Regions from separate parts of the Bradyrhizobium sp. BR14999 genome, predicted to be linked through region 1. Evidence: predicted binding sites of a transcription regulator. Region 1 holds the regulator's gene; the other holds the start of a gene.

Region 1 (14,519 bases):
ATCGGCGCGCCAGGCGCCTTCAACACCGCCGTGGTCGCAGCGCTCGGCGCGCTGTCGCGGCTGTCCACCGGCACACTCGTGGTTTCGGATCGCGAGGTGAAGCTGTCGGGCGATGCGCTCTACGAGGGCGCCGCCAATGACATCCGCGCAGGGCTCGGCAAGGACTTTCCGAAGAACTGGCAATACAAGCCGGAGATCACGGTGAAGCCTGCGGCAGGCCCCGTCGACGGCACGGTGTGCCAGCAATTGTTCTCGGACCTCCTGGCCAAGGGCAAGATCCGCTTCGCGGCGAAGCGCGCCGACATCGATCCGGACTCCGCCGGCATTCTCGACCATCTGATCGAGACGGCGTTGCGCTGCCCCACCACCAATATCGAGGTCGTCGGGCATACCGATGCCGACGGTGAGGACTCCTTCAATCAGGCTCTCTCGGAGAAGCGCGCGCAGGCGGTGATCGATTATCTGGTCAAGGCCGGCCTGCCCGCCAGCCGCTTCACTGCGGTTGGCCACGGCAGCACGCAGCCCCTCGCCGGCAACGACACCGATGAGGGCAAGGCGCAGAACCGCCGCATCGAATTTCTGGTGAGGTGACGATGCCCTACCTCGTCTCGTTCCATATGGGTTGGCTGATCGGCTCGCTGCTGCTGGGCTTTTGCATGGGCTGGATCTCGGTGGTCCAGCGCGGCAACGGCACCTCGAAGGTGACTGCGCGGTGGCTTGCCGCCCTTGCCGCGGGTCTGGTCGCAGCTTCGTTGTCACACGTGGTCCCCGGTCGTTTCGGCTACTGGCTCGACCTCGGCCTGATCATGTTCGCGTGCTATCTCGTGGGTTGCGCCATCGGTGCATGGCTACGCGACCGGGTGGTCTCGCGGAGCACACCGCCGGTTGCCCCGTGATGTTGCCGTGCACCCCACTCCCAGGGATGGGTGCGCGTCCGCCGCGGCCTTTCGGCGCATCAGAAATCCGTGACCGGCCGCTTCGATGCCCCCCTTTCAACAGGCCGGCGCGCCCCATAGATTGACGTCGGCTTAAAGCCGTGACGGAACATTGTGCGGTTGAAATCATCAAAACTTCATGGCGTCTGCGCAGGATTGCCAAGGAGATTCGCGTCAAGCCTTGCCGCCGAAAGCGCCAAACCGTGCATCAGGAGCCCGCAACCCTGCCTAAAATATTGAAGGCACGTGTTTTTGTTCGAATTGGCGAATTCCACTTCGCCCGAAAACGCGCTAGTGGAAGGGCAGGGGGCATGCGCGATGCCGAAGCCGGCGGCGAGGGGTCGTTGAGTGCCGGTGCGTCGTCCGCCTGTCTGCCGGCCAACCTGGCCGCTGAAGCGTTGTTCGAGGTCTAGATGCTGGAAGCCATACGCAGGGCGACGACGTTTCTGCGCCAGAAGCAAATCCTGCATAAGCTGGGAGTTGTGATCAGCGTCGCGGTCATCGGCATCGCTTGCTATGTGCTCTACCACATGCTCCGCGGCATCGATCGCAACGAGGTTCTGGAGGCGATCAAGAGCACCGAGCCGAGCCAGATTGCGATGGCGGCGCTGTTCGTGGCTGCGGGCTATTTCACCCTGACCTTCTACGACCTGTTCGCCACGCGCGCGATCGGGCATTCCCACGTGCCCTACCGGATCAACGCGCTCGCCGCCTTCACCAGCTATTCGATCGGCCACAATGTCGGCGCCAGCGTCTTCACCGGCGGCGCGGTGCGCTACCGCATCTATTCGGCCTATGGGCTGAATGCGATCGACGTCGCAAAAATCTGCTTTCTCGCCGGCCTGACCTTCTGGCTCGGCAATGCCGCCGTGCTCGGCCTCGGCATCTCCTACCATCCGGAGGCCGCCGCCGCGATCGACCAGCTGCCGCCCTGGCTGAACCGGGCGCTGGCGATGATGATCATCGTGGGGCTGGTCGCCTATGTGGTGTGGGTCTGGACCCAGCCGCGCGTGGTCGGACGCGGGCCCTGGACCGTGGTGCTGCCGGGCGGCCCGCTGACGCTGCTCCAGATCGCGATCGGCATCGTCGATCTCGGTTTCTGCGCGCTCGCGATGTACGTGCTGGTCCCGGACGAGCCCAACCTCGGCTTCGTCGTGGTCGCGGTGATCTTCGTCTCGGCGACACTGCTCGGCTTTGCCAGCCATTCGCCCGGAGGTCTTGGCGTGTTCGATGCCGCCATGCTGGTCGGCCTCTGGCAGATGGACCGCGAGGAGCTCCTGGGCGGGATGCTCCTGTTCCGCGTCCTCTATTATTTGTCCCCCTTCGTTCTATCTGTAATCTTGCTGACGTTTCGCGAAGTTATCATCGGCGCACGTTCGAAGCGCTTGCAGCAGGCGGCGCTCAAGCTCGATCCCGGCCCGGCGCATGAGGCCGCTTATGTGAGAGAGCGCAGCGACAGCGGCGCCTGACCGGCGCAAGCCTTTAAGGAGAAGCCCTCCCCGATGGCGATCGACGCCCCATCTTCTCCCAACACCCAGCCCTGGTCCGATCGGCTGCGGCACTCGACCATCATCCTGATCGCTGCGGCGCTGGCGCTGTCGGTGGTGGTCTCGCTCGGCGAATTGTCGGCGCTGCATGCCGCGATCGTTTTCCTCTGCATCGCAGCCGCGGCGCTGATCCCCTGGCGCCTGCACGATCCCACAGCCTCGCGCGACGATGTCAGGCGCATCAACCCGGTCGAGAGCGCGGCGGTGGCCGCCGTCGTCGCCGGCATGCCGGATCCTGCGGTACTGCTCGACCGCGCCGGCCGCGTCATCCATCTCAATGCCGCCGCCGCCCAGCTCGCGCCGGCGCTGCGCAGGAACGAGCTCGCCCAGTTCGCGCTACGCTCGCCGGAGATCATCACGGCGTTGCGCGAGGCGATCGCGACCACCGAGCCGCGGCGCGCGACCTATCTCGACCATGTTCCGGTCGATCGCTGGATGGAGCTCATGATCACGCCGGTGCCGGTGCCGACCACCTTCGGCGGCGCCGACAAATGCATGCTGATGACCTTCCACGACCAGACGCCGCTGCGCCGGGTCGAGGAGATGCGGGCCGACTTCGTTGCCAATGCCAGCCACGAGCTGCGCACGCCGCTCGCCGCGCTGTCGGGCTTCATCGATACGCTCCAGGGCCAGGCCAAGGACGATCCCAAGGCGCGCGAGCGCTTCCTCGGCATCATGCACAACCAGGCGACCCGTATGGCGCGCCTGATCGACGATCTGCTGTCGCTGTCGCGGGTCGAGCTGTCGGCCCATGTCCGCCCCGACACGCTGGTCGACCTCTTGCCGATCATCCTCCAGGTCGCCGACGGGCTCGAGCCGCTGGCGCGGGAACGCCAGGTCGATGTCGAGACCGATCTGCCGGAAGCCCCCGTGATGATCGCGGGAGACCGCGAGGAGCTGCTTCGCCTGTTCGAGAACCTGATCGAGAATGCGCTCAAATACGGCGCCTCGGGCGGACGCGTCATCGTGTCGCTGACGTCAAGCGCGGCCACTGATGGATCTCAGGAAATCCGGGCCATGGTCCGGGATTTCGGCCCGGGCATCGCGCCGGAGCACCTGCCCCGGCTGACCGAGCGCTTCTATCGGGTCGACGTCGGCGACAGCCGCTCGCAGGGTGGAACCGGGCTCGGATTATCGCTGGTGAAACATATTCTTAACCGTCATCGCGGCCGGCTCCTGATCGAAAGCGTACCCAAACAGGGCGCCACTTTTACCGCCTGTTTTCCCCAGGCCAGGCCTCCGACTTCGACCTGAAAATCAAGCGATTTCAATCGCTTGAAGGTGTCATCCAGCTGTCACGAAACCTTCGTAAAAGCACAGCCGACCGCTCCTAAAGGGGCGGCGCGGGGAGCGCGATCGGGCGCGGATGGCGCTTCGCTCCCCTGTATGGAGACCAGCATGAATTTCCTCAAAACTATCGTCGCTGCCGGCTTGGTCGCCGCATCGACGACGGCGGCGTTTGCAGCCGACATCACGGGTGCCGGTGCGACATTCCCGTTCCCGATCTATTCGAAGTGGGCTGATGCCTACAAGAAGGAGACCGGCAACGGTCTGAACTACCAGTCGATCGGCTCGGGCGGCGGCATCAAGCAGATCCAGGCGAAGACCGTGACCTTCGGCGCCAGCGACGCGCCGCTCAAGGCCGAGCAGCTCGAGAAGGACGGCCTCGTCCAGTGGCCGATGGTGATGGGCGCCATCGTCCCCGTCGTCAACCTCGAGGGCGTGAAGCCCGGCGAACTGGTGTTCGACGGCGAGACGCTGGCCAACATCTATCTCGGCAAGATCACCAAGTGGGACGATGCCGCGATCAAGAAGCTCAATCCGAACGTGAAGCTGCCCGCGGAGGCGATCACCGTGGTCCGCCGTTCGGACGGTTCGGGCACCACCTTCAACTTCACCAACTACCTCTCCAAGGCCAGCGCGGACTGGAAGAGCAAGGTCGGTGAGGGCACCGCGGTCGAGTGGCCGGTCGGCGTCGGCGCCAAGGGCAACGAAGGCGTGTCGGGCAACATCAGCCAGACCAAGAACTCGATCGGCTATGTCGAGTACGCCTATGCCAAGCAGAACAAGCTGACCTACACCGGTCTCGTCAACAAGGCCGGCAAGCCGGTGCAACCGACCGTCGAGGCCTTCCAGGCCGCCGCCTCCAACGCCGACTGGGCCAAGGCTCCTGGCTATTACGTCATCCTGACCGACCAGCCCGGCGACAAGTCCTGGCCGATCACGGCGGCGACCTTCATCCTGATGCACAAGTCTGCGACGGACAAGGCTGCCTCCCAGGAAGCCATCAAGTTCTTCCGCTGGGCCTTCAAGAACGGCGGCAAGGCGGCTGAAGAGCTCGACTACATCCCGATGCCGGACAGCGTCGTCCAGCTGATCGAGAAGACCTGGGCTGCCGAGATCAAGAGCTGAAGCGAATGTCCCGGACGCGCTGCAGCGTGAAACGCTGCTGCGCAGCCCCGGGACCCACAAGAACCGGGCCCCGGATCAGCGTCGCACCGCTTCGCAGCTCGCGCCGCATCCGGGGCACAACTCCGGCAACAAGCGTATAGAGAACGGGTACAGGGGATCGGCGTGGCAGAGATGGCCGTTCAGAGCGATGTAATCGACGACGCCGGACCGTATGACCGCGCCAAGGCCTTGAGCGCGTTCAAGCTCGGCGACGTCACCTTCTACTGGATCACGCGGCTTTCCGCGATCTCGGTGCTGCTGATCCTCGGCGGTATCATCATTTCGCTGATCGTCGGCGCCTTCCCGGCGATCAAGGAATACGGCCTGTCGTTCCTGTGGACGCAGCGCTGGGCGCCTTCGGCCGATCCGCCCGTGCTCGGCGCGCTCGGGCCGATGTACGGCACGCTCGTCACCTCCTTCATCGCGATGCTGATCGCCATTCCGGTCGGTCTCGGCATTGCGATCTTCCTTACCGAGCTCTGCCCGCAATGGCTGCGCCGCCCGATCGGCATGGCGATCGAGCTGCTCGCCGGCATTCCGTCGATCATCTACGGCATGTGGGGCTTCTTCGTGCTGGGCCCGTTCCTGGCCAACACCTTCCAGCCCTTCATGATCAGGGTCTTCGACGGCGTTCCCGTGCTGGGGGCGATCTTCGCAGGTCCCCCGTCCTATCTCAGTCTGTTCAACGCCGCGCTGATCCTCGCCATCATGGTGCTGCCCTTCATCACCTCGATCTCGGTCGACGTGTTCAAGACGGTGCCGCCGGTGCTGAAAGAGGCCGCCTACGGCGTCGGCTGCACCACCTGGGAAGTCGTCCGCAGCGTGGTGATCCCCTACACCCGTGTCGGCATCATCGGCGGTGTCATGCTGGCGCTGGGCCGCGCGCTCGGCGAGACTATGGCGGTGACTTTCATCATCGGCAACTCGTTCCGCATCTCCTCGTCGATCTTTGCACCGGGCACCACGATCTCGGCGGCGATCGCCTCCGAGTTTGCCGAGAGCGACGGCCTGCACCAGTCCGGCCTGATCCTGCTCGGTCTGCTCCTGTTCGTGCTGACGTTCTTCGTGCTCGCGGCCGCGCGGCTGATGCTGCTGCGTCTGGAACAGAAGGCGGGGAAGTGACATGAACCCGATTTACGCACGCCGTCGCCGCACCGACATCGTCATCCGCGGGCTCTGCATCGCCGCCGCCGCCTTCGGCGTCACCTGGCTCGCGCTGATCCTGATCACGCTGCTCTACAACGGCCTTAGCGGCCTGAACCTCCAGGTCTTCACCGAGAACACGCCGCCGCCCGGCGCGTCCGAAGGCGGCCTGCTCAACGCCATCGTCGGCTCGCTGATCATGACCGTGCTCGGTGTCGGCATCGGCGCGCCGCTCGGCCTGTTCGCCGGCACCTATCTCGCCGAGTACGGCCGCAACGACAAGCTGACCTCGGTGATCCGCTTCATCAACGACATCCTGTTGTCGGCGCCCTCGATCATCATCGGCCTGTTCATCTACGGCGCCGTGGTGGTGCCGATGCGCGGCTTCTCGGCGATCGCGGGTAGCCTCGCGCTCGCCGTGATCGTCATCCCCGTGGTGCTTCGCACCACCGAGGACATGCTGCTTCTGGTGCCGAACGCGCTGCGCGAGGCGGCCTCCGCGCTCGGCCTGCCGCGCTCGCTGGTGATCAAGCGCATCGCCTACCGCGCCGCGCGCTCCGGCCTCATCACCGGCGTGCTGCTCGCCACCGCCCGCGTCGCCGGCGAGACCGCGCCGCTACTGTTCACCGCGCTGTCGAACCAGTTCTTCAGCCTCGGCCTGAACAAGACGATGGCCAACCTGCCCGTGACCATCAACAATTTCGTGCAGAGCCCCTACGCCTATTGGAAGCAACTCGCCTGGAGCGGCGCGCTGCTGATCACGCTCACCGTGCTTGCCCTGAACATTGGCGCCCGCATCCTCGGTGCCGAGAGGACCGCAAAATGACCGACCTGTCCGTATCCGTGAGTTCCAACGGTCACCTGGCCTCGCATCCGCTGCCGGAAGCGCCCGCCAAGGTGACGGTGCGCAACCTCAACTTCTATTACGGCGAGCATCACGCGCTGAAGAACATCAACCTGACGCTCGGCACCAACCGCGTCACGGCGTTCATCGGCCCGTCGGGCTGCGGCAAGTCGACCCTGCTGCGCATCTTCAACCGGATGTACGACCTCTATCCGGGCCAGCGCGTCACCGGCCAGCTGATGCTGGACCAGACCAACATTCTCGACCCCAAGCTCGACCTCAATCTGCTGCGCGCCCGCGTCGGCATGGTGTTCCAGAAGCCGACGCCGTTCCCGATGACGATCTACGAGAACATCGCCTTCGGCATCCGCCTCTACGAGAAGATCTCGAAGTCGGAGATGGACGACCGGGTCGAGAAGGCGCTGCGCGGCGGCGCGCTGTGGAACGAGGTCAAGGACAAGCTCAACGCTTCGGGCCTGTCGCTCTCCGGCGGCCAGCAGCAGCGCCTCTGCATCGCCCGCACGGTCGCGGTGCGGCCTGAAGTGATCTTGTTCGACGAGCCCTGCTCGGCGCTCGATCCGATCTCGACCGCCAAGGTCGAGGAGCTGATCCAGGAACTGTCCGAGAACTACACGATCGCGATCGTCACCCACAACATGCAGCAGGCGGCGCGCGTCTCCGACAAGACCGCCTTCATGTATCTTGGCGAGCTGATCGAGTTCGACGACACCAGCAAGATCTTCACGTCGCCGAGCGACCGGCGTACGCAGGATTACATCACCGGCCGGTTCGGCTGAGGAGACGGGACATGGGTACTGAACATACCGCAAAGGCCTTCGACACCGACCTCCAGGAGCTCACCCGCCTGGTCGCCGAGATGGGCGGCATCGCCGAGCGCATGATCGTCGATTCCGTCGACGCGCTGATCCGCCGCGACGTCGCGCTCGGTCAGCGCGTCGTCACCACCGACGCCGAGCTCGATGCGCTGCAGAAGCGCATCGAGGAGCGCGCCGTGCTCACCATCGCCCGCCGCCAGCCGATGGCGGTGGATCTGCGCGAGATCGTCGGCGCCATGCGCGTCGCCACCGATCTCGAGCGCATCGGCGACCTCGCCAAGAACATGGGCAAGCGCGTTGCGGCGCTGGAGACGGACTTCCATCCGCTAAAACTGTTCCGCGGCCTGGAGCACATGACCGACCTCGTGCAGCAGCAGGTCAAGTCGGTACTGGACGCCTATGCCGCGCATGACCTGCCGGCGGCAATGGCGGTGTGGAAGGGCGACGAGGAAGTCGACGCCATCTGCACCTCGCTGTTCCGCGAGCTCCTCACCTACATGATGGAGGATCCGCGCAACATCTCGTTCTGCATCCATCTGATGTTCTGCGCCAAGAACATCGAGCGGATCGGCGACCACGCCACCAACATCGCCGAAACCGTGTTCTACATGATCGAGGGGCAGGCGATCACCGACAAGCGGCCGAAGGGCGACATGACGACCTTCGCCACGACGGTACCGAATACCTAGGGAGCGACGACAACATGGGCGCACGCATTATGGTGGTTGAGGACGAGGAAGCTCTCACCGAGCTTCTCCGTTACAACCTCGAAGGCGACGGCTATGACGTGGAGACGGTGATGCGCGGCGACGACGCCGACACCCGCCTCAAGGAACACATCCCGGATCTGATCGTGCTCGACTGGATGCTGCCGGGACTATCAGGCATCGAGCTGTGCCGGCGGCTGCGCACCCGTCCCGAGACCAAGCAACTCCCGATCATCATGCTCACCGCGCGCGGCGAGGAGAGCGAGCGGGTGCGGGGTCTTGCGACCGGCGCCGACGACTACATCGTCAAGCCGTTCTCGGTGCCGGAGCTGCTCGCGCGCGTTAAGGGCCTTCTGCGGCGCGCAAGTCCGGAGCGGCTCGCCACCGTGCTCGCCTACGGTGACATCGAGCTCGATCGGGACAAGCGCCGCGTGGCGCGCTCGGGCCGGCCGATCGATCTCGGCCCGACCGAATATCGCCTGCTGGAGTTCTTCCTGGAGCATCCCGGCCGCGTGTTCTCGCGCGAGCAGCTGCTCGACAGCGTCTGGGGCCGCGACATCTATATCGACGAGCGCACTGTCGACGTCCATATCGGCCGCCTGCGCAAGCTGCTCAATCTCGGCCGCGAGCAGGACCCGATCCGCACCGTCCGCGGCGCCGGCTATGCGCTGGATGATCGGTTTGCGAAGGCGGAGCAGACGTAAGGCGTTTGGTGGGGATGAGTTAGCGAGCTGTCGCCCCAATTTCCGCGTCGTCCCGGCGAAGGCCGGGACCCATACCGCGTGATCTATCGATTGGGCGCGGTCTTGATTGCACGGTGCAGCCGCATCATTGAGAGTCTTCGCCAAATGGCATTCGGTGGCTATGGGTCCCGGCCTTCGCCGGGACGACACCGAACATGTAGAGCCGCCATCGCACGACGGCTCATTTCTGGTCTCAGAACAAACTCACCGCGTGCTCGGCTTGGCCGGCGCGCGCCGGCGATCTGCGGCCGGCTGATAGGCCACGCGCGAGTGCTGGGCACAGTAGGGCAGGCCGGACAGCGCCCTGCCGCCGCAGAAGAAGAAATCCGGGCTCGAGGGATCGCCGACCGGCCAGTGGCAGGTTGCCTCGTTCAATTCCAGCAGCGACAGCCGCTGGCTCATCGGCACCACGTTGTCGTAGGTGACCGGTTCGGCCTCGACCTCGACCTCGAAGGCCTGCGCCAGCGCGGTGTTGCCGCGCGAGATCGGCCGGGTCACCCGCATCATGTGCTGTGCTGGGCGCGCCTTGCGCGGCCGCGGCGCGGCCGAAGATGGGCTCTTGGCGCGGCCCGACAGGCCGAGCCTGTGCACTTTGCCGATCACGGCATTGCGGGTCACATTGCCGAGCTCGGCCGCGATCTGGCTGGCCGAAAGTCCGGCCTCCCAGAGCTTTTTCAGCTGCTCGACGCGATCGTCGGACCAGGTCAAAACCGTCATTGCACCCTTTCCCTCGCTGCGCGCCGCCATCCTGGGGCCTCACAGCGAATGCCTAAGCCTTGAAAAACCCGTGCCGCCAGAATCCCTTAAGGCTCGCCGGGCGCGCTACTGACGCCCGAACGTTTACGCCGGTACATGAGGACTTAGAGGATCAGAACCGCTGCACGAGATGTCGTATCTGACAGGCCAAACGCTACAATATGGCGTGACTCCCGCGCAAGAGTCCGCCGACTCGCTTCCACATGTTCCGTGGTGAAAACCCCGCAAAATCGGCACCGCAAGACTACGGATTCAGCGTTTCGCGAGGCTTTCCGGGCGGCATTGACACCGGTCTTGCCAGGCATAAGATAGTGCCGCGTGCCGCCCTTAAAAGGCGGCACGTTTCGTTTTCCGGACCGGTCAATGGTGCGCTGCGCAAGGCACGCCAGGCAGGTCTCAACTTTCAAATGCAACATCCAAGTGATGGTCATGACCAACAGCGCCGCGCCGCATCTGCTTCCCGTTTTCGCCAGGGCCGACCTTGGTTTCGAGCGCGGCGAAGGCTGCTGGCTGATCGCGACCAATGGCGATCGCTATCTCGATTTCACGTCGGGCGTTGCGGTGAACGCGCTCGGCCATGCCCATCCCGCGCTGGTCAAGGCGTTGCAGGAGCAGGCGACCAAGCTCTGGCACATGTCGAACCTGTTCCAGAGCCCGGATGGCGAACGGCTTGCAACGCGTCTGTGCAACGAGAGTTTCGCGGACTTCGTGTTCTTCTGTAATTCCGGCGCCGAAGCGCTGGAATGCGTGATCAAGGTCGTGCGGCGCTATCACGCCGCCAAAGGCCATCCCGATCGCTATCGCATGATCACCTTCGAAGGCGCCTTCCACGGCCGTACGCTGGCGACGCTGGCTGCGACGGGCTCGGCAAAATATCTCGAAGGTTTCGGCCCGCCGATGGACGGCTTCGACCAGGTCCCGCATGGCGATATCGAGGCCGTGAAGAAGGCGATCGGTCCGCAGACCGCCGGCATCCTGATCGAGCCGATCCAGGGCGAGGGCGGTGTGCGTTCGTCGGCACCCGCCTTTCTCAAGGCGCTGCGCCAGCTCTGCGACGAGAAGGGCCTGTTGCTCGCGTTCGACGAGGTGCAGACCGGCATGGGCCGCACCGGCGATCTGTTCGCGCATCGCCGTCTCGGCGTCACGCCCGACGTGATGTCGCTGGCGAAGGCGCTCGGTGGCGGCTTTCCGATCGGTGCCTGCCTTGCGACCGCGGAAGCGGCCTCCGGCATGACACCCGGCTCGCACGGCTCGACCTTCGGCGGCAATCCGCTCGCGATCTCCGCTGCGAACGCCGTGCTCGACGTCATGCTCAAGCCCGGCTTCTTCGATCACGTGCAGAAGATGTCGCTGCTGCTCAAGCAGAAGCTCGCCTCCGTGATCGATCGCCATCCTGATGTCGTCAGCGAAGTGCGGGGCGAGGGTCTCCTGATCGGCATCAAGGCGGTCGTGCCTTCGGGTGATCTCGTTGCCGCCTTGCGCCACGAAAAACTGCTCACCGTCGGCGCCGGCGACAATGTCGTGCGCTTTCTGCCGCCTCTGATCGTCACCGAAGCCGAGATCGAGGACAGCGTCGGGCGGCTCGAGCGCGCCTGCACGGCGATCTCGTCCAGTCAGACCAAGCGGGCGGCAAGCTGATGAGCAAGTCGCCAAAGCACTTCCTCGACATCAACGAGCTCCCGCTGTCGGAGCTCAAGCGCATGCTCGCCGCATCCTCCGCCATGAAGGCGAAGCAGAAGGCGCATCAGCCGGTCAGGCCGCTCGAAGGCAAGACGCTGGCGATGATCTTCGAGCGCCCCTCAACGCGGACGCGGGTGTCGTTCGACGTCGCCATGCGCCAGCTCGGCGGCGAGCCCATCATGCTCACCGGTGCCGAAATGCAGCTGGGCCGTGGCGAGACCATCGCCGACACCGCGCGCGTGCTGTCGCGCTATGTCGACGCCATCATGATCCGCATCCTCAATCACGAGGCGCTGCTGGAGCTTGCGGCCTATGCGACCGTGCCCGTCATCAACGGCCTGACGCGCCGTTCGCACCCTTGTCAGGTGATGGCCGATCTCATGACCTATGAGGAGCATCGCGGCCCGATCGAGGGCAAGACGGTGGCCTGGACCGGTGACGACAACAACGTGCTGGCGTCCTGGGCCCACGCCGCCGAGCGCTTCAAATTCCAGCTCAACGTCGCAACGCCGCCGGAGCTCGCGCCGAAGAAGGCGATGCGCGACTGGATCAAGACGACCAATGCGCCGATCGTGCTCGGCACCGATCCGGAAGCCGCCGTGCGCGGTGCCGATTGCGTCGTCACCGACACCTGGGTGTCGATGGGCGACAAGGAAGGCGAGCACCGCCATAACGTGCTCAAGCCCTACCAGGTTAATGCCAAGCTGATGTCGCTGGCCAAGTCCGATGCGCTGTTCATGCACTGCCTGCCCGCCCATCGCGGCGAGGAGGTCACGGATGACGTGATCGACGGCCCGCAATCGGTCGTGTTCGACGAGGCCGAAAACCGCCTGCACGCGCAGAAGGGCATTCTGGCCTGGTGCTTTGACGCGGTGAAGTAGGCGGGGGCGCATTTGGATCGTCGTCCTGGCTTTCGCCAGGACGACACCGAATTTGCAGGATCGTGTGTAATCATAGCTGCATCCGGAACACGCCGCCTCGCACCCCTTCCAATCCGTCACCTCCGACCCCAGATAAAGCGCCATGGTTTTCCAATCCCCTGACATGAAAACCGGGCTCGAAGGCCCGGTTCGCGCGCCATCAGCAGTTCCGATCGATGACGCCGTGCTGCCCTACGAGGTCGATGCGCTCGACGTGCGCGGCCGCCTGGTGCGGCTCGGCCCGGCGCTCGACGACATCCTCACCAAGCACGATTATCCCGCCCCCGTCGGCAAGCTGCTCGGCGAGGCCATCGTGCTGACGACGTTGCTCGGCTCGGCGCTGAAATTCGAGGGCCGTTTCATCCTTCAAGCCCAGACCGACGGTCCGGTATCGTTCCTGGTCGTCGACTACATGGCGCCGGATCGCCTGCGCGCCTATGCGCGCTTCGATGCTGCGCGCCTCGGTGACGCCAGGGATTCAGGGACGCTGCTCGGCCGCGGCCATCTCGCCATGACCATCGACCAGGGTCCCGACATGAGCCGTTACCAGGGCCTGGTCGCGCTCGACGGCGGCGGCCTCGAAGAGGCCGCTCACGAATATTTCCTGCGCTCCGAGCAGATCCCGACGCGCGTGCGCCTCGCGGTCGGCGAGGAATGGCGCAGTAGCGACGGCGGCAAGCATCGCTGGCGTGCTGGTGGCATGTTGATGCAGTTTTTGCCGAAGGCGCCGGAGCGCGCGCGGCAGGCCGATTTGCATCCCGGCAACGCGCCCGAAGGCACCGAGGTGCACAGTGTCGCGGAAGACGACGCCTGGGTCGAGGCGCGCTCGCTGATCGAGACCGTCGAGGACGTCGAGCTGATCGATCCCGAGCTGTCCGGTGAGCGGCTGCTGTTCCGCCTGTTTCACGAGCGCGGCGTGCGCGTGTTCAATCCACAGGTCCTGAAGGCACAATGCTCCTGCTCGCGCGATGCGGTCGCGTCCATGCTGAAGAGTTTTTCGCCGGACGACCGCGCCGCCATGGTCAAGGACGATAAGGTCGTGGTGACCTGCGAGTTCTGCTCGTCGGTCTATCAGTTCACGCCGCACGAGGCGGGCGTGGAGAACGCGTAGGTTCTGCATTCTCCGTCATTGCGAGCGGAGCGAAGCAATCCAGTCTGCCGCCGCGGAAAGATTCTGGATTGCTTCGCTGCGCTCGCAATGATGATGGGGCAGGCTGCTTGCCAAGAACTCCGATCTCGTAGGGTGGGCAAAGCGTAAGCGTGCCCACCATCTTATCCGCGGCGACTGAAATGGTGGGCACGCTTCGCTTTGCCCACCCTACGGCACCGAGGCCCGCCCCTAATTCAACACCCGCTTGTAGTCCGGGCTGTCCAGCGAAAACGTCGGCACGTCGATCTCGAAGCGCTCGCCGCTTTCGCTGACCATCTGGTAGCGGCCGGTCATGAAGCCGGAGGCGGTCGTGAGCGGCACGCCGGAGGTATATTCGAAGCGCTCGCCGGGGGCCAGGATCGGCTGCTCGCCGACGACGCCCTCGCCCTTCACCTCCTGCTGGCGGCCGGAGGCATCGGTGATGATCCAGTGCCGCGTCTTCAGCTGCACGGTCTCGTCGCCGGAATTGGTGATGACGATGGTGTAGGACCAGAAATAGCGGGAGCGGTCGGCCGACGACTGCTCCGGAACAAAGTTCGGCTCGACGGTCACTTCGATCTGGCGGGTCACGGCGCGGTACATAACCTCCATCATACCGAAATCCGCCCGGGGAACCAAACGCTGGAGACGGCTTTGGCGACATCGTCCCGCCAGAATTCGCGGGGAAGGACTCCCCCAAGGGAAGACACCCTTATGTGATCGTGCCGCTTTGCGGGACGACGGCTGGAACGGTAAACTCCATTGCACGTCGCGATTTGCGGAAGGGTTTTTGGCCCCCGATGACCATTGCCGACCAAGTGACGGGAT
Region 2 (14,519 bases), 3.4 Mb from region 1:
GCCGCGCAGGTACGAGGCGACCACCAGGATGACGGCGGGCAGCATCAAGGCGAGCGTGATGTGCTTCAGCGCCTTCGGCGGATACCAGACGTCGATCCAGCCGGAACTGCGGTAATGGGCAAAGCCCCAGATGATCAGCACGAGCCCCGCGAGCGAAACCAGCGAATAGAGGATCTTGTAGGTCCCCTCACCTAGTCGTGCGATCGCCTCTGCGCGTGCCTTTCGTTTCGTCGTGAAAATATGGGCGGCAAAAAACAGCACCAGCCCCAGGATCATGACCACAAGACCCACGACATCCTCCCCTAAAGCAGCCCCCGCCTCTGAGGTACCATCGATTGGCCGCCGTTCGCAACTTATGCGCTACTTACCGATCTGCCGATTGTCGACGTACCGGATCGCGATTGGCCGTCCGGCCAACGCGCCGCCGAGTCCGCCAGTGAATTTCAGCGGCAGACATGCCTGCAGCGATGCGTTGATGGCATTGAGATAGGTCGTGCGGGTGCCGGCCGGCACGCCCGCGGTCGCGTATGTGAGGCGCGGCGGGCCGATCAGGCCACCGGCCTTGTTGAAGCTGAAGCGCACCGACATCTGCATGCCGGCGCGCGCATTGTCCGAGGGCGGCGACCAGCAGCTGCGCAGCTCGGCAAAGAGATCGCCGATCGTGTCGAGATCGTGATCAGGCTTCCGGTATTTGGCGCGGTCCGGCTCGGACGGCACGCTCTCGATCGTGAGCTGGAGGTTCTGGCCGTAGGGGTAATCGATCTCGGGAATGCAGGGGCCGGGCTCGAGCGGGCTGCAATAGGATGGCGTGCATGGCCGGCCGTCCAGCACGCTGCACGGCTCGTGCGAAAACGGGATCGGGTTGATCTGGCGGGGCCGCGCGTCGGCGGCGCCCACGGCCAAGAAGGTCAGCAACAGAACCAAGATTGCGCGCAGCATTGAGAAGCACCGCGATGAGCGACCGCAATCATGTTGGGAGATCTTGGAGCGGCTTCAAGCCTACCTTGTGTTCACATGCGCGCGTTCGAACGCGGTGTCGTCGCCCGGCTTGCCGTCTTCGCTAAAGCTACGCCGGCCCAACACCGAAAGCCCGGCGAAGCCTTGGCGGAGCCGGGACCGGGCGACCCAGTACTCCGAGACGGATGTGATTAAATCGAGAGGCCGCGGCGTACTGGATGCCCCGGTCAAGCCGGGGCATGACAGTGGAGGGTGTGGCTGCGTAGCGGAGGGTGTGGCTGCGGCAGCCGGGCGCGCGGCCATCCTACCCCTTCTTCTTGACGTCCTTGACGTTGGTGAACTCGATGCCCTCGGCGCGTTCCCTGGTGTAGCCGAGATAGAACTCGTTTCGCGCCAGATACACGGGATCGCCGTCGACATCGTCGGCGATGCTCGAGGTGTTGGCGGCGATGAAGGTGTCGAGCTTCTTGCGATCCTCCGAGGAGACCCAGCGCGCGAGCTGGAACTCGCTCACCTCGAACTCGACCGGCAGCGAATATTCGGCCTCGAGCCGGGCCTTCAGCACGTCGAGCTGGAGCGCGCCGACGACGCCGACCAGCGCGGGCGCGCCGTCGCGCGGACGGAACACCTGGACCACGCCCTCCTCCGACATCTGCTGGAGCGCTTCCTTCAGCTTCTTCGCTTTCATCGCGTCGGTGAGACGGACGCGGCGGACGATTTCCGGCGCAAAGCTCGGCACGCCGACGAAGTTGAAATCCTCGCCCTCGGTCAGCGTGTCGCCGATGCGCAGCGTGCCGTGATTGGGAATGCCGACCACGTCGCCGGCAAAGGCCTCATCAGCGACCGAACGATCCTGCGCGAAGAAGAATTGCGGACTCGACAGCGGCATGCTCTTGCCGGTGCGCACCAGCTTCGCCTTCATGCCGCGGCTGAGCTTGCCCGAACAGAGCCGCGCAAACGCAATGCGGTCGCGATGGTTGGGATCCATGTTGGCCTGGATCTTGAACACGAAGGCGCTCATGCGCGGATCGGTGGCCTCGACCTTGCGCTGGTCGCTGTCCTGCGCGCGCGGCTCGGGCGCGAACTTGCCGAGGCCTTCCAGCAAGTCGCCGACGCCGAAATTGCGCAGCGCGCTGCCGAAATACACCGGCGTCAAATGACCCTCGCGGAATGCTTCGAGCTCGAACGGTTTTGACGCTTCGGTGACGAGCTCGAGCTCGTCCTTCACCGCCGACGCGTCGAGGTTCGCATTGAGCTTGGCGAGTTCTTCGATCTCGATCTGCTGCGCTGCGCCGGTCTTGGCGCCGCCGCCTTCGAGCAGGCGCACGCCGCCATTGACAACGTCATAGGTTCCGAGGAAGTCGCGGCCGCGGCCGACCGGCCAGGTCATCGGCGTGGTGTCGAGCGCCAGCGTCTTCTCGATCTCGTCGAGCAGCTCGAAGACGTCGCGGCTCTCGCGGTCCATCTTGTTGATGAAGGTGATGATCGGGATATCCCGAAGACGACACACCTCGAACAGCTTCCGGGTGCGCGCCTCGATGCCCTTGGCGGCGTCGATCACCATCACGGCGGAATCGACCGCCGTCAGCGTGCGATAGGTGTCTTCCGAAAAGTCCTCGTGGCCCGGCGTGTCCAGCAGGTTGAAGACGAGGCCTTCGAACTCGAAGGTCATCACCGAGGTCACGACCGAGATGCCGCGCTCGCGCTCGATCTTCATCCAGTCCGAGCGCGTGTTGCGCCGCTCGCCCTTGGCCTTGACCTGGCCGGCGAGGTTAATGGCGCCGCCGAACAGCAGCAGCTTCTCGGTCAGCGTGGTCTTGCCGGCGTCGGGGTGGGAGATGATCGCAAAGGTCCGCCGCCGCGACACTTCAGCGGCAAGCGGAGAACGGGCCGGCGATTCGGCTGCGGTGGTGGCGATGTCGGACATGGCGGGAGCGTTTGGCAGGGAAAATGGGCCTGATCAAGCCTCATTTGGTGATTGCGGAGCCCTCCGGCCAGCCCCATATCGGCCTTTGGGAGGGACGGCTCTCCCTTTCATAGGTCATTGCCTGCGGGGACGGCCCTGCCTTGCACGGAGGGTCGTCATGGCCTGGAGCATCTTGTTCGTCGCCGGTCTTCTCGAGATCACCTGGGCGATCGGCCTGAAATATACCGAGGGCTTTAGCAAGTTTGTTCCGTCGGTCGTCACGCTCGCGGCCATGGCCGGCAGCATCATCCTGCTCGGGGTTGCTCTCAAATCACTGCCCGTCGGAACCGCCTACGCAGTCTGGACCGGAATCGGCGCGGTCGGCACCGCGACGCTGGGCATCATCCTGTTCGGTGAGCCCGCGACAGCTTTCCGGCTCGCCAGCATCGCCTTGATCATCGCCGGAATTATCGGATTGAAGCTCGTTACTTGACGATCTGGACCGCCCACCAGCTCAGCGCGGCCACGATTGCCGCGGCCGGGATCGTGATCACCCAGGCATAGACGATCGAGCTCGCGACATTCCAGCGCACCGCCGAGACACGGCGCGCCGCGCCGACGCCGACGATCGCGCCGGTGATGGTGTGGGTGGTCGAGACGGGAACGCCGAGGAAGGTCGCCATGAACAGGGTCGCAGCGCCGCCGGTCTCGGCGCAAAAGCCCTGCATCGGGGTCAATTTGGTGATGCGCAGGCCCATGGTGCGGACGATGCGCCAACCACCCATCAGCGTGCCCAGCGCCATCGCGGCCTGGCAGGACAGCACCACCCAGAACGGTACGGAGAATTCGCTGCCGAGATGGCCCTGCGAATAGAGCAGCACCGCGATGATGCCCATGGTCTTCTGGGCATCATTGCCGCCATGGCCGAGCGAATAGAGCGAGGCGGAGGCGAATTGCAGGATGCGGAAGGCGCGGTCGACCGCGAACGGTGTCGAGCGCACTGAGGCCCAGGACACGATCGCCACCAGCATCATCGCGAGCAGGAAGCCGACCAGCGGCGACAGCACGATCGCCAGCACCGTCTTGGACAACCCGCTCCACACCGCCGCCGAAATGCCCGCCTTGGCCATGCCGCCACCGACGAGGCCGCCGATCAGCGCATGCGACGACGAGGACGGGATGCCGAGCGCCCAGGTCACGATGTTCCAGACGATGGCCCCGACCAGGGCCGCGAAGATCACCTGGGCGTCGACGATCGAGGGATCGATGATGCCGGTGCCGATGGTCTGGGCGACGTGCAGCCCGAACACCATGAAGGCGACGAAATTGAAGAATGCGGCCCAGAACACCGCGAATTGGGGCCGCAGCACGCGGGTCGAGACGATGGTCGCGATCGAATTGGCGGCGTCATGCAGGCCGTTCAGGAAATCGAACAGCAGCGCGACGGCGATCAAGCCGACCAGGACGGGAAAACCCAACGCAGCATCCACGGCGCGGCCCCTGCCTTAAAGCTTACGCATGATTTGAGCGGAAAACCGCTGCACACTTTTCCGCATCATGCGCTACACTTGCTCGATGACGATGCTGTTGATCTCGTTGGCGACGTCATCAAAGCGGTCGGCAACCTTTTCGAGATGGTCGTAGATCTCGACACCGACGATGAAGTCCATCGCGTTGCCGTTGCGATGCTTGAGGAACAGCTCCTTCAGCCCGATGTCGTGGAGATCGTCGACACGGCCCTCCAGCTTGCCCAGCTCTTCCGTGATCGCGCTCAGCATGGCGACGTTCGGGCCGATCGACTGCATCAGCGGCAGCGCGCGTCCCACCAGATTGGCGCATTCGATCAGAAGCCCGCCGATCTCGCGCATCGGCGGCTCGAAGGCGCGGACCTCGAACAGCATCACGGCCTTCGCCGTCTGCTGCATCTGGTCGATGGCGTCATCCATCGAGGTGATCAGGTTCTTGATGTCACCGCGGTCGAACGGGGTGATGAAGGTACGGCGCACTGCCGTCAGCACCTCGCGGGTGATGTTGTCGGCGTCGTTCTCGAACTGATTGACGCGCTGGCAATAGACCGGCGTCTCCTCGCCCCCGTTGAGCATGCCCTGGAGCGCGATCGAGCCCTGGATCACAGTCTGGGCATGACGGTCGAACAGGTCGAAGAACCGTTCTTCCTTGGGCAGGAAAGCACGAAACCATCGCATCATGGGGACAGGCTACCGGTTGGAAATGGCCCGGCCCGGGAGGGCCGTCATGAAACTGTCATAGACCATTTTCGATCCACGCGCGTGTCATCTCGCGCCCGCGGAGCCGGGTCATCCACCGCTTTCAAGCGACTGGTAAATCGATTTAAAATCAGCTACTTAGAGCGATCGCCGGAAGTAATGCGCGATTTCACCGATGACGCCGCGGCGGAAGGTGAGCACGCAGATCACGAAGATCCCACCCTGGATCACCGTCACCCACTGGCCGAAGCCCGCCAGATATTGCTGCATGGCGATGATCACGAAGGCGCCGATCACGGGACCGAAAATGGTTCCGAGACCGCCGACCAGCGTCATCAGCACGACTTCGCCCGACATCGACCAGTGCACGTCGGTGAGCGAGGCGTTCTGCGCCACGAATACTTTCAGCGCCCCGGCAAAGCCGGCCAGCGTGCCCGACAGGATGAAGGCCAGGAACTTGTACTGGTCGGTGCGGTAGCCGAGCGAGATCGCCCGCTGCTCGTTCTCACGGATCGACTTCAGGACCTCGCCGAATGGCGAGTTGATGATGCGGAAGATCAAGAGGAAGCCGGCGAGGAAGCCGATCAGCACGACGTAATAAAGCACCGTCGGCTTGGACAGATCGAACACGCCGAACATGTGACCTTGCGGGATGCCCTGGATGCCGTCCTCGCCGTGGGTGAACGGCGCCTGGAGGTAGATGAAGTAGAGGAGCTGCGACAGCGCCAGGGTGATCATCGAGAAATAGATGCCCTGGCGGCGGATCGAGATGTAGCCCGTGATGATCGACAGCACGAACGCCGCGGCGATGCCGACGAGAATGCCGAGCTCGGGCGGCAGCGCCCACACCTTCAGCGCATGCGCACTACAATAGCCCGCGGTTCCCAGGAACATGGCGTGGCCGAACGACAGCAGCCCGCCATAGCCGACCAGCAGATTGAAGGCGCAGGCGAGCAGCGCAAAGCACAGCGCCTGCATCACGAAGAACGGATAGACTCCCGTGAACGGCACCGCCGCCAACAGCAGGGCCATCACCACGAACACGATCATCTCGTCGCGCATGGCGCGAGGGGTTGTCGGCAGCGTGTCGTCCGTCAGGGTCGTCATGTCAGGCTGCCCTTCCCGTCAATCCCGTTGGCTTCACCAAGAGCACCAGCACCATCAGCACGAACACGACGGTGTTGGAGGCCTCGGGGTAGAAATACTTGGTCAGGCCCTCGATCACGCCGAGCGCAAAGCCGGTGATGATGGAGCCCATGATCGATCCCATGCCGCCGATCACGACCACCGCGAACACGACGATGATGAGGTCCGCGCCCATCAGCGGTCGCACCTGGTTGATCGGCGCCGACAGCACGCCCGCGAGCGCGGCAAGGCCGACACCGAGACCGTAAGTCAGCGTGATCATGCGCGGTACGTTGATGCCGAAGGCGCGCACCAGCGTCGGGTTTTCAGTGGCGGCGCGCAGGTATGCCCCGAGCTGGGTCTTCTCGATCAGGAACCAGGTCGCAAGGCACACCGCCAGCGAGAACACGACGACCCAGCCGCGATAGACGGGTAAGAACATGAAGCCGAGATTCATGCCGCCCCTGAGCTGGTCCGGAATGGCATAAGGCAGACCGGAGGAGCCGAAGTAGTTCTGGAACACGCCCTGCACGATCAGCGCAATGCCGAAGGTCAGGAGCAGGCCGTAGAGATGATCGAGCCCGGTCAGCCATTGCAGCATGGTCCGCTCAAGGATCATGCCGAAGATGCCGACGATGATGGGCGCGAGCAGCAACGCCCACCAATAGTTGATGCCGCCGAGGCTCAACAGGAAATAGGCGACGAACGCGCCCATCATGTAGAGCGCACCATGGGCGAAATTGATGATGTTGAGCATGCCGAAGATCACGGCAAGCCCGAGACTGAGCAGCGCGTAGAACGAGCCGTTGATCAGTCCCACCAGTAGCTGAGCGTATAGAGCCTGCATCGATCGATCTCGTACCCAGTCCCGTTTTGTTGACGACGGTGCCCGCCAGCGGACGCTGTCGGTACTACTTCTTCACCAGCGGACAGGCGCTTTCCGAAAGCGGCCTGAAAGCCTGGTCTGCCGCCGTCGTGCCGATCAGCTTGTAGTAGTCCCACGGCCCCTTGGATTCCTCGGGCTTCTTGACCTCGAACAGATAGGCGGGATGGAGCTTGCGGCCGTCCGCGCGGATCGTGCCCTTGCCGAACAGTGGATCGTCCGTCGGAATTTCCTTCATCTTGGCGACGACCTTGGCGCCATCGTGCGGATTGCCACCCAACGCTTCCAGCGTCTTGAAATAATGGATCAGGCCCGAATAGACGCCGGCCTGCACCATCGAAGGCATCGCCTTGTTCTTCATCTTTTCGGAGAAACGCTTGGAGAAGGCCCGGGTGCCGTCGTTCAAATCCCAATAGAAGGTTTCGGTGAAGTTCAGCCCCTGCGCCACTTTCAATCCGAGCGCATGGACGTCGGTGATGAACAGCAGAAGCCCGGCGAGCTTCTGGCCGCCTGCAACGATGCCGAATTCCGCCGCCTGCTTGATCGTGTTGGTGGTGTCGCCACCGGCGTTCGCCATACCGATGATCTTCGCTTTCGACGCCTGCGCCTGCAGGAGGAACGAGGAGAAGTCCGCGGTATTGAGCGGATGCTTGACGCTCCCGATCACCTTGCCGCCTGATTTGACCACCACCGCAGCGGTGTCGCGCTCGAGCGCGTGACCAAAGGCGTAGTCGGCGGTCAGAAAGTACCAGGTGTCGCCGCCGGCCTTCACCAGCGCCTGTCCCGTGCTGTTGGCCAGCATGTAGGTGTCGTAGACCCAGTGGATCGTGTTCGGCGAACATTGCGCGTTTGTCAGATCGGACGTCGCCGCACCCGTGTCGATCAGAATCGAATTCTTTTCCCTGACGACATTGTTCACCGCCAGCGCCACGCCGGAGTTCAGCACGTCCATGAAGACGTCGACCTTCTCGACATCGATCCACTGCCGCGCGATCGCGGTGCCAATGTCGGGCTTGTTCTGATGGTCGGCGGAGATGAGATCGACCTTCCAACCCTTGGCTGCAAGCCCGGAATCCTCGATCGCCATCTGCGCGGCCAGCGTCGAGCCGGGACCTCCAAGGTCGGCGTAGAGCCCGGAGTTGTCGGTGAGCACGCCGATCTTGATGGTCTTGTCCTGCGCTATCGCGCCGCTTGTCGCGGCAAGTGCCAGCGCGGTGCCGAGCAAAAATGAAGCGATCGACCGGGTGTTCATGCGGCTTCCCTCTCTAAGTATTCTCGTTGGTTCTAACTTCTTTGGCAGTTCTAGACGCCGAGATAGGTGTGGAGCTTGTCCATGTTGGCGGCAAGCTCGGCGTTGGAAAAACCGTCAATGATCTTGCCGTGCTCGACCACGTAATAGCGGTCGGCGACGGTCGATGCGAAACGGAAGTTCTGCTCGACCAGGAGGATGGTGAAGCCCTCCTTCTTGAGCCGTGCAATGGTGTGGCCGATCTGCTGGATGATGACGGGCGCAAGGCCCTCGGTCGGCTCGTCCAGCATCAGGAAGCTCGCGCCGGTGCGCAGGATGCGCGCGATCGCGAGCATCTGCTGCTCGCCGCCCGACAGCTTGGTGCCCTGGCTGTTGAGCCGCTCCTTCAGGTTCGGGAACAGGTCGAAGATCTGATCGAGCGGCAGCCCGCCTTCGCGGACCACCGGCGGCAGCATCAGATTCTCCCGCACGTCGAGGCTGGAGAATATGCCCCGCTCCTCGGGGCAGAACGCGATGCCCATGCGCGCGATCTTGTCGGAGGTCGCGCGGATGATGTCCTGGTTGTTGAACTTCACCGAGCCCGAGCGCTTGCCGATGATGCCCATGATCGACTTCAACGTGGTCGTCTTGCCGGCGCCGTTGCGCCCGAGCAGGGTGACGACCTCGCCCGCACTCACGTCGAAGTTGATCCCGTGCAGGATGTGAGACTCGCCGTACCAGGCTTCGAGGTTGCGGACTTGAAGGATGTTTCCGCCGGTCGCAGCCTTTGCCGGAGCCTGGGCGATCGCAGTGTCAGGCATGACCGGCTCCCAGATAGGCTTCCTTGACGCGCTCGTCCTTGGTGAGCTCGGAGTAATGGCCTTGCGCGAGCACCTGCCCGCGCGTCAGCACGGTGATGATGTCGGAGAGATTGGCCACGACGCTCAAATTATGCTCGACCATCAGAATGGTATATTTCGCGGAGATGCGCTTGATCAGCGCCGCGATCTTGTCGATGTCCTCGTGACCCATGCCGGCCATCGGCTCGTCCAGCAGCATCATCTCGGGGTCGAGCGCGAGCGTGGTTGCGATCTCTAGTGCGCGCTTGCGCCCGTAGGGCATCTCGACCGCGGGCGTATTGGCAAACTCGCTGAGGCCGACATCGTTCAACAGCTCGCGCGCGCGATCGTTGAAGCGGTTGAGCACGGACTTGGAACGCCAGAAGTCGAACGAAGAGCCGTGCTGGCGCTGAAGTGCGACGCGGACGTTTTCCAGCGCCGTGAGATGCGGAAACACGGCCGAAATCTGGAAGGAGCGAACCAGGCCCATACGGGCCACATCCGCCGGCGCCATCGCAGTGATGTCCTGCCCCTTGTACAGGATCTTTCCGGCAGACGGTTTAAGGAACTTGGTCAAAAGATTGAAGCACGTCGTCTTGCCGGCGCCGTTCGGCCCGATCAACGCATGAATGCTCCCACGGCGAACCTTGAGCGCAACGTCGCGGACGGCGAAGAAGCCCGCGAACTCCTTGGTCAAGCCTTCCGTTTCGAGAATGAACTCATCGGCCAAACAGATTTCCCCCTGCCCGCGCGTGCCGCGCGTGGCTGTCCTTGTTGACTTCGGCTTTCCGGAGGCCTTGGAGCCCATTCGGAACGCCGCCTCCCGGCGCGGAATATGCCGGAGGTGACGGGGGTTAGGCAAGGCGGAAAGCTGAGCAGATCAGGCCTCCGGCTGGGATACAAATGCTCCCTTAGTCGGAGATGCTTTGATGTCGTGCCTGCCCGGCCTCCCGGTTCGCGAAGCACCGGTCATCAAGCCGTCGTTAACGGTCTTTCGTCTCCCGCGCCAGCCTTCATAGAAAATTTTCCCGCGGCGAGGATCATGTGCGGGTTTTGACATGCCGGGAATATTGTTTTGGATTTCGCAAGCACCGCGCCCTCCGTCGTCAAGTCGATCAGGCAGCGTGATCTCCTGAACACGTGGCTGCGACTTTATGCGCGCCAGCAGGTCGCACCGGCGATCTGGGAGTACCAGCCTGCGCGACTCGAGGAAGAGCTGTCCGATCTCATCTATTACACGGTGGACAATTCGACGCCGACGCCGCACCTGACCATCCAGAGCGAAGGCACGCGCATCTCGCGCGCTTATGGAAATACCGGCAAGGGCACCCTGCTGCACGACTATGTCGGACCGCGGCTCGCGCCCTTCGTGATGCCGATCTATCACGAATGCGTCGCGCGCGCGCTTCCGATCTATAGCGTTGCCGACATCGATGACATCTACGGTCGCATCGTCGCCTATGAACGGCTGCTGCTGCCGTTCCTGACCGAGGACAAGGTCAGCCACGTCATCGCGTCGGTGAAGACCTTCTGCGAAGACGGCGGCTTCGAGATCAAGAATCTGATGCGCGGAAATGACGCGCCGCCGCGTCCGAGGCTGCGGGCCGTAATTGACCGCGACCTCTTTCATCGTGCGCCCGGCCGCATCGCAGCGGCCGATGTGGTCGAGCTCGCCGATCAGCCCGGGCCAAGCATCACCGCCGAGATCATCGAGCTAAGCTAGCGCGCCTTTGCTCCAACGTTCTTGGCCGCGATTTCCTTGGTATAAATGTCGGGCTTGAAGCCGACCAGCAGCTTGCCGCCGATTTCCAGCACCGGCCGCTTGATCATTGATGGTTGCGCTAGCATCAACGCCAGCGCCTTCTTCTCACCGAGGCCTTCCTTGTCGGAATCGGAGAGCTTCTTGAAGGTCGTGCCGGCGCGATTGAGCAACGTCTCCCAGCCGACCTTGTCACTCCACTGCTTGAGCTTGTCCTTCTCGACTCCCGCCGTCTTGTAGTCGTGAAACTCGTAAGGCACGCCATGGCTGTCGAGCCAGGTGCGCGCCTTTTTCATGGTGTCGCAGTTCTTGATACCGTAGATGATGTTGGGCAAGTCGTTCCTCGCGCATGCGTCGTATCGTGACCGCCGCGTTGTACGAAACTCCGGTTCGCGCGACAATATTGCGAACGACGCCACTTCCCGAACGGATAGATCATGCACGTCACCCACGATCCCGCGGCCGCCGCCTCGCCGACCATCGACTTCAACAGCTTTCTTGCGGTCGATATCCGCGTCGGCACCATCGTCGACGCCAAGCCGTTCCCGGAGGCGCGCAAACCGGCCTGGCGGCTATGGATCGACTTCGGTCCTGTGATCGGCGTCCGCAAGAGCTCGGCGCAGATCACCGAAAATCATCCGATCGAGTCGCTGGTCGGGCTGCAGGTCGCGGCCGTCGTCAATTTCCCGCCGCGCCAGATCGGCCCGGTCGTATCCGAGGTGCTGACACTCGGTTTCCCCGATGCTGCCGGCAAGGTCGTACTGGTGCAGCCAAGCAAGCCCGTGCCGAACGGCGGACGGCTGTTCTAGCGGCACACGATCAAGGACCGGGCCGCCGCCTCTGTCGGCGTCCCGCAACGACTCAATCCGCTTTTTCACGGCGTCGGGAGGTCCGGACTTGACCGAAACATCTTTTGGCAATAAAAATGACTGACTAGTCATTTTTTATTTGGATCGGCTTGTCTTGGCTTTCATTGGCCGATTACTAAAACGATCGATCGGTCAGCTATTTAAGGGACCACCAAATGCCCAAGATCAGCGACAAGCAACGCGAAGGCCGGCGCCAGCAGATCCTCGAAGCTGCCCTCGCCTGCTTCGCTGAAGACGGTTTTCACCAGACCGGCATGGCCGACATCGTCAAGCGATCCGGACTGAGCCATGGCGCGGTCTATCTCTACTTCCAGAGCAAGGACGATCTGATCGAAGCGCTCGCCGATGACCGGCACCGCCGCGAAGCCGTGCTCAACTCGGTCGCGCAAGGATCGGGCGATCCGATCGAAGGACTTCACGCGCTGGTCCGCGTCTATGCGCAATGGCTCACCGATCCCACCGGCGAAGCGCGGCGTCGCGTCGGCATCCATGGCTGGGCCGAGGCGCTGCGCAACCGCCGCGTCCGTACCAGCGTCGTCGAGGGCATCGACATGCCTCGCGCGCTGATCGTCGCACTCATCGAGCGTGGCCAGCATGCCGGCCTCATCAAGCGCGACCTCAGTGCGGACGCGATCGCGCGCGTGCTGATCGCGATCTTCCAGGGTTTTGTGCTGCAAAAGTGCTGGGGCGAGGATGTTGACGTCGAGGCCTGCATGGCAGCCGTGACCGGCGTGATCGAGGGCTTTCGCGCGACCAAGTCTGATATGAAGCGACGAACCAGGACGTGAGCGATGTCCTGGATTAACGACCTCCTCGCTGGCGCCGGTGTCGGCCTCGTCGGCGGGCTGACATCGGGCTTCATGGGCGTGAGCCCGGGTGGCGGCCTCGTGATCTTCTCCGTCCTGCTGCTCGGCGCCGAGCAGCACGTCGCGCAGGGCACGTCGCTGATCGCGCAGGTGCCTCCGACGGGCCTTGCGGGCGTGCGCCGCTACTGGCAGAGCGGCAAGCGCAGCCGGTTGCCATGGATCGGCTGGATCGGCCTCGGATTCCTGATCGGTGGCGCCGGCGGCGGTTACGCCGCGGCCGCGGTCTCCGACTCGGTCCTGCAATGGACTTATGTCGTGTACCTCGTCGCGCTGATCGCTCTGCTGATCCTGCGCCGCGAGCGGAAGGACGCGAGCAACGAGGCCGGCGACCGCAATGATCTGCCCTGGCTACCCCTGCTTCTGATCGGCATGCTTGCCGGATTTTCGTCCGGCTTCATGGGCATCGGCGGAGGCCTCGCGATCACCGTCGGCCTCGCCGCGGGTCTTCGCGTCCCGCAGCATCAGGCGCAACTCGTCAGCCTCATCTTCTCGGTGATCCCGACCAACATTCCGGCCGCCTGGATCTACTGGAGCAAGGGCTTGATGGTCGGCTGGCCCGCCATCATCGGCATTTTGGCCGGACTCTGGATCGGCACCGATCTCGGCGCACGCGCGGCCAATGGCGTCAGCAAATCGCTGCTGCGCCGGATGATGATCGGCTTCGTCGCATTGATGGCGCTCTACATGAGTTACAAGGCGCTGTTCTAGCCTCACGGCCGCTTCGGAATATTCAGCCCTCGCTGCACCGCCGGACGCGCAAGGCCCCGTTCGAGCCAGGCACCGACCGACTTGAACTGGCTGAATGCGACGAGATCGCCGGCGCCGTAGAAGCCGATGAGATTGCGCACCCAGCCGAGCATGGAGATGTCGGCGATCGTGAAGTCGTCATCCATGAACCATTGCCGACCGGCGAGATGCGTCTCCATCACGCCGAGCAGGCGCTTGGACTCGTCCACGTAGCGTTCGAGCGGCCGCTTGTCCTCGAACTCCTTGCCGGCGAATTTGTGGAAGAAGCCGACCTGGCCGAACATCGGCCCGATGCCGCCCATCTGGAAATGCACCCACTGGATGGTCTGGTAGCGGCGTGCGGCGTCTTCCGGCAGAAGCTTGCCGGTCTTCTCAGCGAGGTATTGCAGGATCGCGCCGGACTCGAACAGCGGCAGCGGCCTGCCGCCGGGGCCGTTGGGATCGAGAATCGCCGGGATCTTGCCGTTCGGATTGAGCGAGAGGAATTCGGTCGTCTTCTGGTCGTCCTTGCCGAAATCGACAAGATGGACTTCGTAGGGCAATCCGATCTCCTTCAGCATGATCGAGACCTTGACGCCGTTCGGCGTCGGCAGCGAATAGAGCTGAAGCAGTTCGGGATGTTTCGCCGGCCAACGTTTGGTGATGGGAAAAGCAGATAGAGCGGACATCGGGACCTTTGATGCATGGACTGAGGCGTGCTCAATCTAGGCAGGACGCCGTGCGGCGCAAGTCACTATTCGTCCCTGCGAGGTCCCTGCGAGCCCTCGCTTATGGCGGCAGCGTTGCCATCGCCACGACCGGAGTCATTGCGTCGTGTTGCAGTCGGTACTCGATGAACCGTTGACCCGTGATCAACAGCAGAGCCGTAAAGGCAATCGCCAGCATCGCGGTCGCCAATTGGCAGACGTCGTACATGGTGTTTTGTCCCTCAACAGTCATTGGCCAACGACCGTTCAAGGACCATGTTCCTCGCCCGCTTGAAAATATTGCCGCTTTTTCCCACTCCCCGAGACAAGGCCATCGCACTGTTCCAACCGCCCGCGCAGGGACCATTGAGGCTTCCAAGCGTTATCGCCGGATGAGCATCGAGAAGCGCGCCCTGCTCGACCATGCTG

The links. Region 1 encodes PhoB, which activates phosphate uptake and scavenging genes when phosphate is short. Its sites were predicted from a motif close to TGTCATNNANCTGTCAT; they were not measured.
Region 2: ACR9YP_RS27750 (DUF47 domain-containing protein) is a predicted target of PhoB. The motif match lies at 5,113-5,129, and genes of this name have one in related genera.

The regions. Positions count from the first base shown of each region.
Region 1 covers NZ_CM148536.1:495,960-510,478, reverse strand. Annotated here, with positions in the region: gene ACR9YP_RS02370 (OmpA family protein) at 1-591, shown strand, start outside; gene ACR9YP_RS02365 (hypothetical protein) at 594-896, shown strand; gene ACR9YP_RS02360 (hypothetical protein) at 1,037-1,348, shown strand; gene ACR9YP_RS02355 (putative bifunctional lysylphosphatidylglycerol flippase/synthetase) at 1,349-2,404, shown strand; gene ACR9YP_RS02350 (ATP-binding protein) at 2,438-3,736, shown strand; gene pstS (phosphate ABC transporter substrate-binding protein PstS) at 3,881-4,894, shown strand; gene pstC (phosphate ABC transporter permease subunit PstC) at 5,066-6,055, shown strand; gene pstA (phosphate ABC transporter permease PstA) at 6,057-6,902, shown strand; gene pstB (phosphate ABC transporter ATP-binding protein PstB) at 6,899-7,717, shown strand; gene phoU (phosphate signaling complex protein PhoU) at 7,729-8,445, shown strand; gene phoB (phosphate regulon transcriptional regulator PhoB) at 8,460-9,167, shown strand; gene ACR9YP_RS02315 (GcrA family cell cycle regulator) at 9,411-9,923, opposite strand; gene ACR9YP_RS02310 (aspartate aminotransferase family protein) at 10,392-11,600, shown strand; gene argF (ornithine carbamoyltransferase) at 11,600-12,523, shown strand; gene ACR9YP_RS02300 (Hsp33 family molecular chaperone) at 12,666-13,673, shown strand; gene apaG (Co2+/Mg2+ efflux protein ApaG) at 13,902-14,294, opposite strand; gene ACR9YP_RS02290 (OpgC domain-containing protein) at 14,492-14,519, shown strand, end outside.
Region 2 covers NZ_CM148536.1:5,910,200-5,924,718, forward strand. Annotated here, with positions in the region: gene ACR9YP_RS27725 (NnrU family protein) at 1-291, opposite strand, end outside; gene ACR9YP_RS27730 (hypothetical protein) at 361-939, opposite strand; gene ACR9YP_RS27735 (peptide chain release factor 3) at 1,262-2,884, opposite strand; gene sugE (quaternary ammonium compound efflux SMR transporter SugE) at 3,042-3,356, shown strand; gene ACR9YP_RS27745 (inorganic phosphate transporter) at 3,349-4,353, opposite strand; gene ACR9YP_RS27750 (DUF47 domain-containing protein) at 4,426-5,070, opposite strand; gene ACR9YP_RS27755 (branched-chain amino acid ABC transporter permease) at 5,227-6,195, opposite strand; gene ACR9YP_RS27760 (branched-chain amino acid ABC transporter permease) at 6,197-7,060, opposite strand; gene ACR9YP_RS27765 (ABC transporter substrate-binding protein) at 7,125-8,348, opposite strand; gene ACR9YP_RS27770 (ABC transporter ATP-binding protein) at 8,399-9,145, opposite strand; gene ACR9YP_RS27775 (ABC transporter ATP-binding protein) at 9,138-9,893, opposite strand; gene ACR9YP_RS27780 (hypothetical protein) at 10,239-10,886, shown strand; gene ACR9YP_RS27785 (ArsC family reductase) at 10,883-11,257, opposite strand; gene ACR9YP_RS27790 (tRNA-binding protein) at 11,360-11,731, shown strand; gene ACR9YP_RS27795 (TetR/AcrR family transcriptional regulator) at 11,947-12,579, shown strand; gene ACR9YP_RS27800 (sulfite exporter TauE/SafE family protein) at 12,583-13,365, shown strand; gene ACR9YP_RS27805 (glutathione S-transferase family protein) at 13,368-14,072, opposite strand; gene ACR9YP_RS27810 (hypothetical protein) at 14,252-14,519, shown strand, end outside.